Regions from separate parts of the Cytobacillus sp. Bac17 genome, predicted to be linked through region 1. Evidence: a T-box and tRNA genes for the amino acid it is inferred to sense, from the RefSeq annotation. Region 1 holds a T-box; the other regions hold tRNA genes.

Region 1 (4,897 bases):
ATGTTGTAAAAAAGTTCAGAATTCTAGCGCGAGTATATTTTCCATTCCCTTGTTTTCTTATCAAACACAATCTTCGCCTCACATGGCTCTTTCACAATGGCCTCATACTCGTCATACATATCATCCATATTCGCAAAGTCGCCAATAATCCAAATAGGAATTTCTATCCGGACCCGATTCTGTTCGATATCCTTAATGGAAAGTACCGCTCCCTCTTTCATAAGAGACTTTAAGGAAAGCAGGACATCTCTGGTGATAGGAGGATACGTCTTTTTCTTTTTTATGCCAAGGAGCGTTTTTTCGACTTTCATCTGTCCCATTTTACCGGGGATTACTTCCCCAAGCATGCGGTAAAAATCGTTCAGATCGCGATAATATGTACGGTTAAACCAGCCATCATCATGGGCCAGGTACACATAGCGATTGCTCAGATAATTGTAAAAAGGCGGCTTAAGATGTTCCTTGACATGGCCGAGATAAAGAAGCTCAGCAATTGTCTGGCCGGGAAGCTCATTCACCGCTTCCTCTTCCTCGAAATCAATCCAGCAAAAATCGCCATAGCCATATACATCATCCTCAACCAGCCTGCCCAGCTTGTCCCTTGACACATAATCGAACATCGTGTGGGTATTAAAGTCCCCATGTTCAAAACGATGCTTTAACAACAGCAGATTGTTAATAGAATCGGAATGAGTTTGGGCAAACTCTGCAAACTCAATTCCATAAGTCATCACATACTGATCCTGTTCATTAAGATGGATGTAGATGAGATCACGAATAGCATGATTCCTTCTTTTCAATGACGAAACCTCCGAACCGTTACCCAAAGTGGTGTTTTCAAAGAAAAGCACTGAGCTAGACAGATAAGAATAGCGCAAGCGCCTTCACAAATTAGTAAAAAGACAGCTTCTTTTTGAAACTGCCTGTTAAACATCCAGTATTTTATTCTCTTATTGTAGCAAAAATAACTGAAAATATCTTTGCCGATGAGAAAAAATTTTAAATTGCAGCCTGCCCGGTTTTTTGGAAATACAGGAAACCATCATGCTGATTCATTCGTCTAACTACATGCAGAGAAAAATGTATTCTGTTCTCCATTGTAAGGTTTATTTTTCTTTGTTAGGATAAAAATGTAAAAAGGTACAGAAACCAGGTGTATACAAATGAACAAGAATAATAGATTCTCAGACCGGTTCGATTGGACGTTATGCTTTCTGCTGCTGCTATTTTTCCTCATCAGCTGCATCGCTATTTACAGCGGACAATCCTCCAATCAATATGAAGGGAATTTTGTCGTCTCACAAATAAAAAATTATGTTGTCGGAGCTATCATTGTGGCAATTGTCATGTATTTTGACAGCGAGCAAATCAGAAGGCTTACTTGGCTGCTGTACGGTTTAGGCATCCTATTGCTTGTCGGGTTATTCATTGCACCGGAAAGCATTGCACCAGAGCGCAAAGGGGCTACATTGTGGTATATCATTCCTGGACTTGGTTCTGTGCAGCCCTCAGAGTTTGTTAAGGTATTCCTTATCATTGCCCTCAGCAAAATCATCGCTGACCACCATCTGAAATATCAGGCAAAGACTGCAGGCACGGACTTTTTCCTTCTAATCAAATTAGGGGCTGCCACATTGCCTCCATTAGGATTGATTATTATTGAAGACCTGGGTACCGCCCTTGTCATCATTGCCATATTAACTGGAATCATCCTGGTTTCCGGGATCACCTGGAAAATCCTTGTTCCGATTTATGGAATCCTTGGCGCTTTCGCGGGAACGGTGCTCTATCTGGTCATCATAGCACCGGAGATTTTAGAGAAGTACCTTGGGATAGACCCCTATCAGTTCAGCCGAATTTATTCCTGGCTTGACCCGGTTAATCACAAGCAGGGAGCCGGAATGCAGCTGTACAACTCCATGCTCGCAATCGGCTCAGGATTAATATCCGGAAAAGGGTTTACTGACAGACAGGTGTATGTGCCTGATGCCCATACTGATTTTATTTTTAGCGTCATTGGCGAGGAGTACGGCTTTTTTGGTGCAAGTGTAGTAATCAGCCTTTTCTTTCTGCTCATCTATCACTTAACTAAAACCGGCTTGGAGACGACCGACCCTTTTAATACCTATATTTGCGTCGGGGTCATCAGTATGATCACCTTCCATGTATTTCAAAATATCGGTATGACTATTCAGGTACTGCCAATCACCGGCATTCCGCTGCCGTTTATCAGCTACGGCGGAAGCTCGCTTATGGGAAACATGATGGCGATGGGCCTGATTTTCAGCATCCGCTACCATCACAGAACTTATATGTTTTCAACGGATTCAAATTATGTTGCAAAATAATTCCAACGGCGTATAATAACATTAATATATTTAGTGTCTATGATGAAGAGAGTAGCAAAGGGCCCTTTCCTAAAAGCGAGACAGGGACGGTGCAAGCCTGTCGGGAAATCCTTTCGTGAAGCGCACTTCGGAGATGCATAGCTGAAAGAAAAGTAGGCTATGCCGGGTAAGGAGTCCCGTTACCAAACCCCTTTAGGAAATGCGTTCAAACATATTTTGAAACGTCCTTTCAAAAGAGGTCCTTTGGACAATCAGAGTGGTACCGCGGGTAGACTTCAGCTCGTCTCTATTTTTATATAGAGGCGGGCTTTTTTATTTTCCAGGAGGTGTTAATATGATCAATTTCAAAGCTATTTTCACAGCTCAGCTGGCTTCAGTGCTGAATGGGCAGCTTTCTGACGAAGCAATTGCGGACTTAATCGAAACGCCAAAGAATCCGGCACATGGCGATCTTGCTTTTCCCTGTTTTACACTTGCAAAAGCATTCAGGAAGTCACCTGCCTCTATTGCTGACGAGACAGCGTGCCTGATTCAGGGACCGCATATCGAAAAAGCAGAGGCTGCTGGTCCTTACATTAATATCTTCTTTTCCAAAGAGTCAGCCGGTGCAGTCATAATGGAAAAAATTTTGAACGAAGGAAAAGAATATGGACAGAAGAATGATGGCGCAGGCAAAACAGCCGTGCTTGATTTCTCTTCGCCAAACATCGCAAAGCCCTTCTCCATGGGCCATTTGCGGTCTACGGTCATTGGAAACGCCCTCGGCAGCCTGGCCGAAAAATGCGGTTATACAGCGGTCAGAATCAACCACTTAGGCGATTGGGGCACACAATTCGGCAAGCTGATCACCGCTTATACAAAGTGGGGCAGCCCGGATAAAGTGAAGGAAAATCCCATAAAGGAACTGCTTAGCCTATATATACGCTTCCATGAAGAAGCAGAAGCTAACCCAGCCCTTGAAGATGAAGCGCGTTCCTGGTTCAAAGAGCTTGAAAACGGAAATGAGCAAGCTCAGGCACTCTGGAGCTGGTTTAGAGAAGAATCATTGAAAGAATTCCAGCGGGTTTATGATATGCTTGGCATTCATTTCGACTCATACAATGGTGAAGCTTTTTATAATGATAAAATGGAACCCGTCATAGAGGAACTCATGGCAAAAGACCTGCTGGCTGAGTCTGATGGCGCAGAGGTGGTTCAACTGCCTGATGAAGACCTTCCTCCATGCCTGATAAAAAAATCCGACGGAGCGACTCTGTATGCAACACGGGATCTCGCTGCAGCTTTTTATAGAAAAGAAACCTATCAGTTTGATCATTCCCTATACATTGTCGGTCAGGAACAGAGCATCCATTTCAGGCAGGTTAAAAGCGTTATTAAAAAGATGGGTTATGAGTGGGCGGATAATATGAGACATGTCCCTTTTGGCCTCTATTTAAAAGATGGAAAAAAGATGTCTACCCGAAAAGGCAGAGTCATCCTTCTTGAGGAGGTCCTGAATGAAGCAATCCTTCTGGCAAAGACCAATATCGAAGCTAAAAATCCCGGCTTGGAAAACAAAGATGAAGTCGCTGAAGCAGTCGGCATCGGGGCTATTCTGTTCCATGATCTGAAAAATGACCGCATGAATAATATTGAATTTTCACTTGAAGATATGCTGACATTTGAAGGAGAAACAGGACCCTATCTGCAATACACCAATGCCCGGGCCTATTCTCTTCTCCGCAAGGCAGACAATATTCCATCTGCCGAAAATGGGCTATCTGATTCTTACAGCTGGGAAATTATCAAGCTGCTCTATCAGTATCCTGAAAAAATCAGACAATCTTATATGCAGCTTTCCCCTTCTGTCCTGGCTAAATATTTGATTGATGTGGCTCAAGCCTTCAATAAATATTACGGACAGGTAAGAATATTAGAAAAGGATAACAGCATCAAATCAAGACTTGCCCTTGTCAAAGCAGTCACAATTGTTCTTTCCGACGGGATGCAGACACTCGGCATGAAGGTGCCCCGGCAAATGTAAAAGGAGAGGCCATTATGGTCTCTCCTTTTTTGCCTTTGTGCGGGCATTTGCTTTATGCATTTTCACAAGGCTTCTTACTAAAAAGCCGCCGACAAAAATGGCCATCAGCACTAAGCCGGTATAATTCAAATGTATTAATTTCAGAATCACACTTGCCACTGTAGCCATATATAAGGCTCCGAGCATATAGGTGATTTCTTCGTTTTCAAAATAGGAGGTAAGCTTCGCTCCAAATTGTGACCCTATCAGGCCTCCTGTTACGAGTGAAATGCCAATCCAATAATCAATGCTGACAGTGGAAGCGTAGGATAGAAAGCCTGCAGATACGATTAACATGATAGCAAACAAGCTGGTTCCTACTGCTTTCTTCGGCATCATCCCTAAATAGGCAACCGATAAAGGCACCATAATAAAGCCGCCGCCCACACCTAATGTCGTAGAAACAAATCCTGCAAAAAATCCAATCAGAACCATTTTCACAATGGATGGAGAATGTTCAGATGACGGAGAGGCATTGGCTGATTTT
Region 2 (4,897 bases), on a different contig from region 1:
CGGTACATAAAGGACGCGGTGTCTGGAATCTGTATGATCAGCCATTTTTGCACAAATGGTGTTAGCCTGATTTTTAACATCTTCCCCAATTCCGCCCCGTGCCGGCACAAACAGCCAATCCCGTTCAGCAAGATCAGGGGTTAGCATCTCCGCTACGGCTGCCATTGTGGATCCGCCGGTAACTGCGATGATATTTTTGCCTTTGAGCCTTGATTTCATACACATCGCTGTTGCCCTGCCAAGCTCCTGCTTTACCCATGGAGATTCATCGCTGTTGCCCGAAACAATGATCGCCTGGCGAATGCCAAGTTTTCGGGATAATTCCTGCTCCATTACGGCTATACCCGATATATCCCTCATTATTCCTTCAAGAGCTTCAAGCAAATCCCTGCCATCGGCAGAAAGGCTCATCCCCGTACTTGAAATGCGGATCAGATTCTGGTCTTTTAAAAATTCAACCTCACTTCTCAGCACTCTTTCCGTCAGGCCCAAACTTACTGCAAGGCTCCTTCTTCCAACCGGCTCCATCAGCCCTATGTAATGAAGGATCCCATAGCGCTTCTGCATAACCGCAAGCATATCAGGCAATAATCTTTTTTGAATATCAATTAGTGAGTACATCCGGATAGCTCCTTAATCATATGTGGTCATTTTTTGTCCCGCATAGACATATTATGTCCCACTTACCACAAAAAAAATCACCCTTGCTTCTCTTCAATAATAGCAAGAGTGAGTAGTGAAATCAACTGATAAAACTCAGTTTTTTTCTGTAAGCGCTTCACTTACCGTAATGGCATCAATATGCCCGAACTGCACTTTATACCCATCAATTTCAACAACCGGGATCATGAGCCCATACTTCTCTGTCAGTTCATCGCTACCATCAATGTCTTTCTCAATTAAGATAAATTCGTACTCTTTCTTTAATTCCATTATTACATCCTTGGCTTTATCACACAGCGGGCATCTGCTGCGTGTATAAAACACGACCTCTGGCTGTTTCAATCAGCAAATCTCCTTTATCAGTCATACCTTTTCCGTTTAGATGATGATGGGATGCCCAGCTGATCCCGATATTTTGCTATCGTCCTTCTGCTGACAACCATCCCCTCTTCTTCCTTCAGCAGCTTCACAAGCTCCTGGTCGGATAAAGGCTTTTGCTTATTTTCCTTTTCTATCATTTTACCAATTATCGTCTTGACCTGCTGTGAAGACGTATTTTCATCGGATGTTGTTTTAATCGTGCTTGAGAAAAACGACCTCAGCTCATAGGTCCCATATGGCGTTTGCGCATATTTTTCCCGGACAGCACGGCTGACAGTTGATTCATGAATATCGAGTTCATCTGATATTTCCTTCATGGTCATCGGCTTCAGATGTGAAGGTCCTTTTATAAAGAAGTCCTGCTGTTTTTCAACGATTTTAAGGGTCACATTCGCAAGAGTCTCTTTTCTCTGCTCTATGCTCCTCATGATCCATTGATAATCCTGCTGCTTTTCCTGAAGGAAGCGGCTGACATTCCGGTCTCCAGAGGCCGCAAACTTTTTATAATAACCTTCATTAAAACTGATTTTAGGAAGCACTTCATCAAAAACACTTACAGAAAAGGAGTTTCCATCCCACTTAATTATCACGTCCGGTGTTATATATGCCGATTTCTCGCTTTGGAAGGATGAAGCCGGCCTAGGATTCAAGGTCTGCACAAGGTCGAATACCTCCTGAATCTCTTTTAGCCCCACACCAAGCTGCTTGGAAATCTCTTTCCATTTCTTCTCCGCAAAAAAGGTAAAGTATTCAGCTAAAATAATTTCAGCGAGTTCATTTCTCTCTGGCAATCTCTTAATCTGCAGGGAAAGGCACTCCTGGAGATTCCTCGCGCCAACACCAGCAGGCTCGAGTTCCTGCAATTCTTCAAGCATCTGTTCCATATTTTCAAGAGGCATCTGGAGCGCCTTGGCAGCTGTCTGCAAATCCGCTCGCAAGTAACCGTTTTCATCAAGGCTCTCAATAAGATGCTCAATTACTTTTTGTTCGTCCTTGTTTAATTTCAAATGAAGCTGCGACTTCAAATATTCATCCAGCTTCATCGTCTTTCCGCAGCCAATCTGCTCAATCCAATTTATTTTATCTTTTTCGACTTTTATTCTCGTCGGTTTGACACGGTCATAACGGGGATCCATCGTCTGGACTTGACCGGACTCTACTTTTAAAAGGGGATTTTCAAGCGCCTTGCTTTCCAAAAAAGCAGAAAGCTCCTGTGTGCTGTATTGCAGAAGGGCAATCGCCTGCGTCAGCTCCTGTGTCATTGTTAATTTCATTGTCTGCTGCTGCCATAACCCAGCTTTCAAATTCATCGTACATTCCCCCTGTCCCCATTTTACAATATTCCAGGTAAATGTTGTATGGAAATATCTTGGCAAATGCCAATCGCACGGGCACTTTACCATCTTTCTGAATACTTCACAATATGCATGGAAGAGGGAAGAATATTCATTTTTTATGGTGAAAACTGTGGATTTTAAGGATTTTTTTGAAATTCAGGCTTAAGTTTAGGAAGTTTTTTAGATTTATGTGCGGATAGAGGAATTTTATTTGCGTATAGGGCCAATTTACTTGCGGATAAATTTTTTTGTGTGCGCATAGGCTGGATTTATTTGCGGATAGCGTAAAAAGTAAAAACTCCCTGTCCATATCAGACAAGGAGTTTTGGCAGCGCCCTCGGCAGGAATCGAACCCACATCTTAAGAACCGGAATCTCACGTGCTATCCGTTGCACCACGAGGGCAGATATTTTAACAGGTGGCTGACCAAGCGCTCAGCCGCTACGATAACTAATTATATGATAAGTTTATTCACTTTGCAAGCCTCCTTTTAGTTTAAAAATTGGAACAATGGGTATCATGGAATGAGATAGCACAGCACAGAAAAAAGTGTCGAACGAATCAAGCACAAATTCTATGCGATTTGTTTGACCTTAATTGACCATCAGTGTATCATGATAATACATAGGAGTTAAAAAATTTTCTTTACTTGGAAGAACATGCTTGTTCATCTTGTGTGTTGACCTTATCTTGAAGGAGGAATTGGAAAATGAACTTAATCCCTACAGTTATTGAACAAACAAACCGCGGGGAGCGCGCTTATGATATTTACTCCCGCCTTTTAAAAGACCGCATCATTATGCTGGGAAGCGCAATCGATGACAATGTGGCAAACTCAATTGTTGCCCAGCTTTTATTCCTTGAAGCAGAAAATCCTGAAAAAGACATTTCCATTTACATTAATAGCCCGGGCGGTAGCATTACAGCTGGTATGGCTATTTATGATACGATGCAATTTATCAAGCCAAAGGTACAAACGATCTGTATCGGTATGGCAGCATCCATGGGTGCGTTCCTTCTTGCTGCTGGTGAGAAAGGCAAGCGTTTTGCCCTTCCAAACAGTGAAGTCATGATTCATCAGCCGCTAGGCGGAGCTCAGGGACAGGCGACTGAAATTGAAATCGCTGCAAAGCGCATTCTTTTCCTTCGCGAAAAATTAAACACAATTCTTTCAGAGCGCACTGGACAGCCGCTTGAAGTCATTGCGAGAGACACTGACCGCGATAACTTTATGACAGCTGAAAGAGCTCTTGAATACGGTTTGGTTGACCAAATCATTACCAGAAACTCTTTGGATGAGAAGAAAGATAAATAATAAGCATAAAAAAACAACTCGCATCTTCCCGATGCGAGTTGTTTTAGTTTTCCTTTTGAATATAGTTCGCAAGTGCCTCAAGAGCTTCGTTTTCGTCGTTCCCTTCAGCCTTGAGGGTAATGACCGATCCTGAGCTTACTGCCAGACTCATCAGCCCCATTATGCTTTTGGCATTTACCTTCTTTCCGTCCTTCTCCAGAAAAATATCGGATGAGAACCGATTGGCCTCCTGTACGAACAATGCCGCCGGACGTGCCTGTAATCCTGTTTTCAGCTTAACTTCAACCTGTTTTTCCGCCATTGTATATCTCCTCCCTGCTGATCCCTCTATCAGTGAGCATCTATAGTGTCGCCTGCCCGGAGTTTCTCAGCGATTTCATCTATTTTTCTTAATCTGTGATTAATACCCGATTTACTGATATTTCCGCCTGAGACCATTTCCCCAAGCTCTTTTAAAGTGACATCCTGGTAAGCTACACGCAATTCGGCAATTTCCCGCAGTTTGTCAGGAAGAACCTGAAGTCCGACAGTTTGATCGATGAACCGGATATTTTCCACCTGGCGCAAAGCAGCTCCAATTGTTTTGTTTAAGTTCGCTGTTTCACAATTTACGAGCCGGTTGACCGAGTTTCGCATATCGCGGACAATCCGGATGTCTTCAAACCGGAGCAGAGCTGCGTGTGCACCGATAATATTTAGGAACTCCGTTATTTTTTCGGCTTCCTTTAAATACGTGATATAGCCTTTTTTCCGTTCAAGCGTTTTGCTGTTCAGCCCGAACGTATTCATCAATTCACACAGGGAGTCATTATGCTCCTTGTAAAGTGAAAAGATCTCCAAATGATAGGAGGAGGTCTCCGGATTATTTACCGATCCCCCGGCAAGGAATGCACCGCGCAGATAAGAACGCTTACAGCATTTCTTTTTTATGAGCTCATTGGAAATATCGTGTGTAAATACGAATCCCTCGCTTAAAATTTTCAGATCATCAAGAATCATGCTGGCCTGTTCCGTTAGCCTGACAATATAAACATTGTTCTTTTTCAGCCGCATTTTTTTCCGGACCAGGAGCTCGACCTGAACGTTGTAATTCCTTTTAATCAGAGTGTAAATCCTTCTTGCAATTGCTGCATTCTCCGTCTGTATATCCACAATCAATTTCCGGCTGGAAAAAGAAAGTGAACCATTCATCCTGATTAAG
Region 3 (4,897 bases), on a different contig from region 1:
GAGGGACCCGGACAGCATCTATTACAGGAGCCTTTGTCGCTATGTCACAGGCGATGGATAAACTGTACAGCAGCAAGAAACTTGCTCACTACCCAATAAATGATTTCCTTGCTGCCATAAGCGTGGGAATTCTTAAAAATAAGCAGGCTGCAGTGGATTTGAATTATATTGAAGACTCCTCAGCGGAAGTAGATATGAATGTCGTTATGACTGGCAGCGGTGAGTTTGTGGAGCTTCAGGGAACGGGAGAAGAAGCGACTTTTTCTTATACCCAGCTGCAGGAAATGCTGGGTGCTGCACAGGAAGGGATATCAGAGCTGTTTGAGTTTCAAAAGGCTGCGCTTGGAGAGAAAATCACAGAAAGTATTCTAAGTAAAAGAGAAAAGCTGGAGGGGAGGTCATAGCATGCAGGAAGTGATTATCGCTACTAAAAATGCAGGCAAAGCCAGAGAGTTTGAACGGATGTTCAAACCTCTTGGGTATGAAGTTAAAACGCTGCTGGATTATCCTGATTTTCATGATGTAGAGGAAACAGGAAGCACGTTTGAAGAGAATGCCATTCTGAAAGCGGAAGCCGTTTCTGAAGCTTTTGGAAGAATGGTAATTGCCGATGATTCAGGATTGATCATTGATGCGCTTGGAGGAAAGCCAGGCATCTATTCAGCCCGCTATGCAGGAGAAGAAAAAAACGACCAGAAAAACATGGAAAAGGTTCTGGATGAGCTCGAAAGTATTCCGGATCATAAGCGGCAGGCGCGGTTCTATTGTGCTCTTGCAATCGCTGCACCCGGAAAAACTACTGTAACAGTTGCAGGAACTTGTGAAGGCCATATCTTAAGAGAAAAAAGAGGGACTAATGGATTTGGCTATGATCCTATTTTCTTTACAGAAGAAAAAAACAAAGCAATGGCTGAATTAATGCCGGAGGAAAAAAGCCAGATCAGCCATAGGGCGCATGCTCTCAAAAAGCTGGAGGAGCTGCTTCCTTCTTTTGTGACGGGAGCTGAGAACTCATGAAGGTTCTGATAGTCAGTGATAGCCATGGGTTAACCTCTGAACTCAGCCAAATCCGCGAAATGCATCCTGATATGGATTTGATGATTCATTGCGGAGATTCTGAGCTTCAGGCAGATCATGACTCATTAAGAGGCTACGCTGCTGTAAGAGGAAATTGTGACTTTGAGGCAGCGTTCCCGGAGGATAGAGTAGAAGAAGCTGGGGGACTCCGCTTTTTCGTCACACACGGCCACAGATATTCCGTTAAGTCTACCTTAATGAATCTGTCATACAAGGCACATGAAATGGAAGCAGATATCGTATGCTTTGGCCATTCACACGGTCTGGGAGCTGAAATGTCCGATGGGATATTATTTATTAACCCCGGAAGCATATGGCTGCCCAGAGGAAGAAAGGAAAAAACATATGTCATACTGGAAGCCAGGGGAAAGGATGTTACACTGGATGTGTATGACTTATCTAATGGGAAAATTCCTGAACTGACACAAAATTTTTCACTGGTAAAAAGCGAGTAATTTGAATATAATAACTGAGGGAAGCCAGTCTTCCCTCAATAATAAAAAAATATCTTACAAAGTGTTGACTTCTTAACATTTGTTTAATATAATAAATCTTGTCGTTGAGTTAATTAATCTCAATCAAGAAAAAATGTTCAATACGTCCCAGTAGCTCAGCTGGATAGAGCAACGGCCTTCTAAGCCGTCGGTCGGGAGTTCGAATCTCTCCTGGGACGCCATTTACACATCTGGCAGCACTACATATCTTACCGAATTCTTACTCACCTTTTTGGTGAGTTTTTTTATTTTTAATCTAGTTTTAATAGCAGTAGTCTCCCAGTGGAACCTTCAGTACTTAAGCCATTTTAAAACCTCTTAAATTTAAACCGATTTCAGCTGTCATACCCCTTCATAAAAAAATTATCTAAAATTTTTTTGTCCCAGAGAATGTGAATATATCAACAATGTAAGCGGATACACAAAAACAGACTAATCGAAATTATCAAATAATTCATAAAAAGGGTGTTGACGGCTGATAAAAATGGGCGTAAGATAGTCCTCAATATAAGAAATTCACACCTTTAAGTTAAATAGAATTATAACCTTCATCTTAGTGAAAACATTCTTGTAATAAGCTTCTTGGGTTTTTTTTATTTAATAATTCAACGGTTTAAAGCGTTAGTGTAATGAGGTTGAAATCAGAATATGAAAAGCGTAGAAGAGGATAAGTAGTTTTATGACAGGCATTCACAGAGAGCCGGACCTGCTGAAAACCGGTAATGCCCTCTTAAAATGAACTCACCTCTGAGCGCAGTCCTGAAAGATGATCGATTAGGGGCTGCCGGGTGTTCTTCACCCGTTATCAAAACGGACAGCATTTGGCTGTTCATGAGTGCACGCACTATAAGCGTGAATCAGGGTGGTACCGTGGAACAGGTTATCAAAGCCTTTTCATCCCTTATACCTACAATCGATAGGTGTCTTTAGGGGTGGAAGGGCTTTTTATATTGGAATTATATAAACATGAGGAGGTTATCAACAAATGCTGCAGGAAGCTGCCTTAACAGAAACAAAAACGGAGACACATCCTGTCACCGGTGCTGATCTGTTATTAAGAGCCTTGGAGAAAGAAAATGTTGAAGTGATTTTTGGTTATCCTGGAGGAGCTGTTCTTCCACTCTACGACAAACTGTATCATTCAGAGATTCTTCATGTGCTGCCGCGTCATGAACAGGGAGGAATTCATGCTGCTGAAGGGTATGCCCGGATATCTGGAAAGCCGGGCGTTGTAATTGCCACTTCAGGCCCAGGAGCCACTAATATTGTTACCGGGCTTGCGGACGCAATGATGGATTCACTTCCGCTGATTGTTTTTACAGGCCAGGTGGCAACGGGAGTCATTGGATCAGACGCCTTTCAGGAGGCAGATATCCTGGGGATAACCACTCCAATTACAAAATACAATTATCAGGTCCGCAGCATTGAAGATATCCCGAGAATTGTTAAAGAAGCTTTTTATATAGCTTCAACCGGCAGGCCAGGACCAGTACTGATCGATATACCTAAAGACATCGCTGCGGGAGTTTCAGATCAGCCTGAGGAAGAAAAGGAAGTGAATCTGCCGGGATATCAGCCGACATTAAAACCAAATTACCTGCAAATAAGGAAATTAACTGAAGCGGTCAGCCGATCGAAAAAGCCTGTCATCCTGGCTGGTGCGGGCGTGCTTCATGGAAGAGCATCCAAAGAATTAAAAGAGTATGCGGAGCAGCAGCAAATTCCTATTATTCACACACTCCTGGGCCTCGGCGGGTTCCCGGCAGATCATCCATTATTTATCGGAATGGCAGGGATGCATGGCTGTTATGCAGCCAATATGGGACTTACAGAATGTGACTTGCTGATAAATATTGGAGCCCGATTTGATGACAGATTAACTGGAAACTTACAGCATTTTGCACCACATGCAACAGTCGCCCATATTGATATTGATCCTGCTGAAATCGGCAAGAACGTTCCGACTTCCATTCCGATTGTCTCAGATGCAAAAGAAGCTCTAGAGCAGCTGATTCTGCAGGATGGAAAACCGCCGGCCCATAAAGAATGGATGGAAACCATCATGGACTGGCAGGAGGAATATCCATATTTCTATGATAAAGAGTCTGGACGATTGAAGCCCCAGAAAGTCATGGAAATGCTTCATTCAAAAACGGAAGGGAATGCCATCGTCGTAACAGACGTAGGACAGCATCAAATGTGGGCAGCCCAATACTACCGCTTTAATAAGGCAGACAGGTGGGTGACATCAGGAGGGCTTGGTACAATGGGATTTGGTTTCCCTGCCAGCATCGGAGCTCAGCTGGCCGACCCGGAAGCATGCGTACTCGCTATTTGCGGAGATGGAGGGTTCCAAATGTCAACGCAGGAGCTTGCCATTATACAGGAAATGAACCTGCCGGTGAAAATTATCATTTTTAATAATATGGCCCTTGGCATGGTCCGGCAATGGCAGGAGATATTTTATGAATCCCGTTTCTCTCACAGCAAAATTCCAGTACAGCCATCATTCGTAAAATTGGCAGAAGCCTACGGAATAAAAGGATATGTCATTCAATCTGAAGAAGAAGCTGAAGAGTTATTGGATGAAGTGCTTCATAACCGCGAACCAGTACTTATCGACTTCCGGGTGGATCCGGATGAAAACGTGTATCCGATGATTGCGCCTGGAAAAGGACTTCATGAAATGGCAGGTGTAAAACCATGAAAAGAGTCATATGCCTGACTGTTATGAATCGGCCGGGTGTGCTAAACAGAATCACGAATTTATTTTCCAAAAGAAACTTTAATATCGAAAGCATTTCAGTTGGGCTGTCTGAACATGAAGGGATGTCGCGCATCACTTGTGTGGTCCATGTTGAGGACTCCAGTGCCAGTGAACAAATTACGAAACAGCTAAACAAGCAAATCGATGTGATAAAAGTGACTGATATCACGGATCAGTCGATAGTGGCAAGGGAGCTCGCCCTCATAAAAGTTCAGGCGGTCCCTTATACAAGAAATGAAATATACTCTTTGATTGAACCTTTTAGAGCTTCTGTCATAGATGTCAGCAAGGATAGCATGACTGTTCAGATTACAGGTGAATCTGATAAAGTAGAAGCTTTCATTGAACTTATTAAACCTTATGGAATCAAAGAGCTTGCCCGGACGGGAACAACGGCATTCCCAAGAGGAACACAGCGTACTTCCCAGCAGTCCAAATCATATTCAATTGTTTAATTATTAATTACTGAGTTGATTGTAGCGGAAGGTGCGAGACTCCTGCAGGAGTAGCGGGACAGGTGAGACCCCGCAGACGCGCAGCGTCGAGGAGGCTCACCGCC
Region 4 (4,897 bases), on a different contig from region 1:
CTCGGCTCCTCCGGACAGTTCCTGCATGGTTGAAGCCACCTGCTGACTGGCTGCTTTCACTTCATTTGCAGCAATATTCAGTTCACCGCTTCTTTCTGTCACATACCCAGAAACCGCATTGATTTCCTGAATCATGGCCTGCAGCTTCATTTTCATTGAGTTCATGGCTCTGCTAAGCTGTGCTACTTCATCATCACCTTCATATTCCACTGAATCTGCATTGAGGTTTCCTCCTGCAATTTCATTTGAGAATTGGACAATGGCAGTTAGTTTTTTAGAAATTATACTTCCAATAAAAAGGATGCTCGCGATTCCCAGGATAGCAGAAATGATGATTGAAATACCAAGTACTATTAAAGTAAGGATAAGACCATATTTGGCAGAAGACACAGCCTTTTGCTGATCCTCCTTCATCATTCTGCCAAGGGTATTTAACTTATCAACCGTTTCAGAAATAATATTATCTGCCTGCAATTTCCCCAGCCTATATTCTCTTGCATGCTGCAGTTTTACTTCTGGCTCGATGACATCATGAAATAAACTGGTGATTTTTTGATCATTTTCATCGATTTGCCTAAAAAGGGTTTTTGATTTTGAATCGCTCAGTTCCGGAGAAATTTCCTCTTTCAATTTATTAAAATCCTCTGTCAGCTCATCAAATGTTTTTAAATGTTTGGGGTTGGAGTCAATGATAAAGTTTCCAATCGTGCTCCCTTTATGATGAAAAGTGGCCGCTGATTCTGTAATCTTAATGGCTTTTTCCCCAGAATCCTTAACAGTCTCCAGTTTTGAATTGGCAATTGTCAGCAAGAAGAAAGTTAGAACGGTGGAAACCGTGAATAGTCCAATGGTCACAAAAAGCGCAACCCCATATTTCTGGCCAAGCTTCAGGTTCCTCCACCATTTCGTGCTCGCCATTTTATTTAAATACTTGCCTATTTTAAACTTTTTTGACCTGGACGATTCTTTTCTTTCCTTATTGCCAGGTATAAATTTTCTTACCCCTTTCAACATAACTTCCCCCTTTATGATTGAACCAGATGCGAACAATTGAACTAGTATGTACCTAATTCTTTTTTACTATTCTTTCAATTCATTATAATAGAACAAAAAAGACATTTGAAGATTATTTTTCCAATTTTTCATTTTAATAAAGCCTTCCCTGCACCTATTCCCTTTAAATTCTTACCTTAAAAAACCTGATTTTCTCACGTCAGCATCAGTCATGACATACTAATCGGACTACTCCCTTTTATCTGCGACAAAAATGATTTTCTTTAAATAAAATTTGAAACAGATTTAAATTAAATCCATTCAAGCCATATAATATATGAAGTAACAAGCAATATTTATTTGTATAACAGTAATTTCTAATTAGTATGACAGCATTTTCAGAGTTAGAAGTTTTTACTTTTTCTGTAAATTAAACCTTCTATTTACACGAGAAAAGAAGTTTGCTTCATGTTAAAGTGGGTAAAGAAAGAAAGAGTATTTATGGGGGTCTTTAATAGAGGAGGACTTATGAAACAACGTGACTATTACTTCGACAACACGAAGTTTATTTTAATCTTCTTTGTCGTTTTCGGACATTTACTCCGCTCTTTTATTGAAGATAATGAAACAATCTATACTTTATATAAGGTAATCTACACGTTCCATATGCCAGCATTTATACTGGTATCCGGTTTTTTTGCAAAAGGCTTTTATAAAAAAGGCTATATAAAGAAAATTGCAAAAAAGCTCATACTGCCATATATTATTTTTCAGGTTATTTATTCGATCTTCTATTATTTTTTATATAATAAAGGCACCTTTGAGTTGGATCCTTTTAACCCGCATTGGTCTTTATGGTTCCTGATCAGTATGTTTTGCTGGAATATCATGCTTTTATTCTTTGCAAAGTATAAAGCGGTTTATTCCCTGGTAGCTGCTTTTATCATTGGGCTTGCTGTCGGATATGCCGATTGGATTTCAAACTATTTAAGTTTATCGAGAACATTTGTGTTCTTTCCTTTATTCCTATTGGGTTATTATTTAAAGAAGGAGCATTTCTATGCGCTATTCCAGCCAAAGTTCAGAATTAGTGCATTAGCAATCTTTGCTGTAGTCTTTATAGGCTTTTACCTCTATCCTGAAGTGGATTATAAGTGGCTGCTTGGCTCAAAGCCATATACTGAAATGGGGGCAGCTTCAATTGGGGCAGTCTTAACGAGATTGGGCTTTTATGTCCTAAGTTTGATAATGGTATTTAGCTTCTTTGCTTTTGTGCCCCGCAAACAATATTTCTTTACTGATTTAGGAAAAAATACACTTTATGTCTATCTGCTTCACGGATTCTTTGTACGGGTATTCAGGGAAAGTGATGTACAGGGCTTTTTCAGCAAACCGGAAAACTTCCTGCTGCTTGCCGGAATATCGCTGCTGCTGACTTTGCTTCTCTCAAGCAAACTGATTACTTCATTTGCGCAGCCTATTATAGAACTGAGAACATCACAGCTAAAGAAGCTAAAAGATAGATCAAAGGCATATGCCAGATTTTATCGTAAAAAACTTACAAGTTAGAACAGAAACCGGTCATGTATTAATGGCCGGTTTTTACTTTAGTCATAACTATTGACCATTTTTGATTATGGGATTATAATAAATAACTGTGTTATATTATTTTGTCCCAATAGCTCAGCTAAGCGTAAACATCCCTGAATTACATCCCTGTAGCTCTGTTTCGACGCATTTGCTCCCTTGTATTGGGCTTGCAGAGGAAGAAACAGGATATACCAGTCTTATCTGCACTACAAAAAATATACTTACGCCAATATGTCCCAGTAGCTCAGCTGGATAGAGCGACAGCCTCCTAAGCTGTAGGTCGTGAGTTCGAATCTCGCCTGGGACGCTACAAAAGAAAAGCGCAAAACCCATTTATATCAAGGGTTTTGCGCTTTTTATTTTATTCAATATGTTTATTCCTAATCCTTAGAATACCAAGTTTGGGGTCGGTTTGGGGTCGAACCGATTTTTATTTATGATTTCATACCTCTAATCGGCCACTAAAGCCCCTGTTGTTGGTTAAGACATCAGTGTTGTTTAAAAAGAAAAAGCTGCCTGATTAGCAGCTAATGTTGAAGTTAAGAATCCGTTAGTTAATTACATTCATCTTCAATAACACATGAATATATTAAACATAAAAAAGTGTAATAGAGGAATCACATTAATCGGGACTTCTCAAATTTATGCTGATAAACACTTCAAATAAGTTATGATTATTCACTTTGTGACCGATAACCTAAATCCAAATAATAATTATTTTAATATTCGACGTGCAATTCGGTTAAACAATTCAACTGCATGCGGAAGAATTTCTTCTTCAATATCAAACTTTGGATTATGATGCGGTGCGGGTATAGTGGAACCTACAATCATATAAGTCCCTTTTCCCCCTAAATCTTGGACTCGTTTTATCATAAAGCTAGCATCTTCACTCCCGAGTCCTTTACCTTCACCATTTCCAAATGATGTAAATCCTTCTGCTTGCTTTGCCTCTTCTATAGTTAACTCAACCAGTTCATTGTCACAGGTAATTGGGATAGCGGCACCAATAACTTCAATTTGATGATCAAGCTCATGCATAGATGCACTGTGAGTAATGATATTTCTAACTCTCTCCTCCAAATCTTTATTCTCCTCTTCGGTAAGAGCCCTAGTCTCAATATTCATTTTTGCATATTGGGGAATGATATTAGTTGCTGTTCCACCCTCTAAGATTCCTACGTTAACTCGGGTGGGTCCTGTACTAAAGCGCGGGATAGCATGTATATTTAATAAGGCGGTACTAGCACCCAACAAAGCATTTCTACCCATTTCCGGATTACCGCCTGCGTGAGCAGCAACACCATAGTAGTGAGCTATCATTTTCGTGGAGGAAAGGAAGTGCGTTGAACCACCATGGAACTCACCAGTCGGAACATCTGCACCTAGATGATGACAAAACATATAATCCACATCATCTAATAACCCCTTCTGTACAATTGCATATGCTCCGCGAACTCCTTCCTCTGCTGCCTGAAATATCAGCTTTATTGTCCCAGCAAACTGACCATCCGCCAGTTTTTCAGCGAGCCCCAAGCCTATGGCAGTATGGCCATCATGCCCACAAGCATGCATATTCCCTTCATATTTTGAACGGAAACCATTTACTTTAGGATAATGGTTCTCATCCTGACTCTCTGCAATTGGCAAGGCATCCATATCAAAACGAAATGCAACGGTAGGACCCGGTTTTATACCTTTTAAAACTCCAATTACAGTAGTATAGCCACCTTTCATTTTCTGAAGTATATTCGGATTAGCACCATCCAGTAATGCCCTTTGATATGCCATCTCTAAAACCGCATTGGATGGAACTCCTCTCATAAAATCTCCGTCCATTGCATCTCTCCCATAGATTAAATGATATCCAAGCGAGTTTAACAGCTCCACTATCTTTGAAGCCGTTCGAAATTCAGTAAATCCAACCTCAGGGTGCATATGAAACTTTCGCCTTAAAGCTATAATATCCATCTTTGATCTCCTCTACTAAATTTTTTAGAACTCTAGCATTTCCCCTCTCCTATAAAACTGGAGTTGGTCTCTTAAACCAAACTTTTTATAATAATCCACCTTATTCTTTCTGGCATTACACCATTTTTTTCACACCGTGAATCTTCGCTTCCTTCAAAAATCATTCGTTGAATGAAATCGTGAAAAATCAAATCTTTTTTTTTCATTCTTCTAAGGGACACTCAAAAAATTAGTATATATGAAAATACTGTTGAATCTCATTTTTATCATTTGTTAAGTTTAATGCTAGCATAAGAAGAATCCTTGCTTTTGGAGGATTTAATGATTCAGATACGATATATGC

Evidence for each region. A T-box is a leader RNA that pairs with one kind of tRNA and senses whether it is charged. The one in region 1 lies ahead of argS (arginine--tRNA ligase), so its partner is inferred to be a tRNA-Arg.
Region 2: it has a tRNA-Arg gene. The T-box ahead of argS (arginine--tRNA ligase) is inferred to sense a tRNA for this amino acid. The anticodon was not compared.
Region 3: it has a tRNA-Arg gene. The T-box ahead of argS (arginine--tRNA ligase) is inferred to sense a tRNA for this amino acid. The anticodon was not compared.
Region 4: it has a tRNA-Arg gene. The T-box ahead of argS (arginine--tRNA ligase) is inferred to sense a tRNA for this amino acid. The anticodon was not compared.

Annotation. Positions count from the first base shown of each region.
Region 1 is NZ_JALJRC010000022.1:40,530-45,426, forward strand. It holds gene NR125_RS21140 (hypothetical protein) at 24-800, opposite strand; gene NR125_RS21145 (FtsW/RodA/SpoVE family cell cycle protein) at 1,164-2,348, shown strand; T-box leader at 2,379-2,639, shown strand; gene argS (arginine--tRNA ligase) at 2,686-4,371, shown strand; gene NR125_RS21155 (sulfite exporter TauE/SafE family protein) at 4,384-4,897, opposite strand, start outside.
Region 2 is NZ_JALJRC010000004.1:146,039-150,935, forward strand. It holds gene NR125_RS08675 (sugar-binding transcriptional regulator) at 1-621, opposite strand, end outside; gene NR125_RS08680 (glutaredoxin family protein) at 757-1,005, opposite strand; gene rpoN (RNA polymerase factor sigma-54) at 1,023-2,354, opposite strand; tRNA gene NR125_RS08690 (tRNA-Arg) at 2,714-2,785, opposite strand; gene clpP (ATP-dependent Clp endopeptidase proteolytic subunit ClpP) at 3,091-3,696, shown strand; gene NR125_RS08700 (HPr family phosphocarrier protein) at 3,740-3,997, opposite strand; gene whiA (DNA-binding protein WhiA) at 4,027-4,897, opposite strand, start outside.
Region 3 is NZ_JALJRC010000002.1:411,814-416,710, reverse strand. It holds gene rph (ribonuclease PH) at 1-404, shown strand, start outside; gene NR125_RS06445 (XTP/dITP diphosphatase) at 406-1,017, shown strand; gene NR125_RS06440 (metallophosphoesterase) at 1,014-1,532, shown strand; tRNA gene NR125_RS06435 (tRNA-Arg) at 1,677-1,753, shown strand; T-box leader at 2,221-2,476, shown strand; gene ilvB (acetolactate synthase large subunit) at 2,557-4,278, shown strand; gene ilvN (acetolactate synthase small subunit) at 4,275-4,793, shown strand.
Region 4 is NZ_JALJRC010000001.1:772,089-776,985, forward strand. It holds gene NR125_RS03845 (methyl-accepting chemotaxis protein) at 1-1,014, opposite strand, end outside; gene NR125_RS03850 (acyltransferase family protein) at 1,522-2,562, shown strand; tRNA gene NR125_RS03855 (tRNA-Arg) at 2,817-2,890, shown strand; gene NR125_RS03860 (amidohydrolase) at 3,298-4,554, opposite strand; gene NR125_RS03865 (type II asparaginase) at 4,784-4,897, opposite strand, start outside.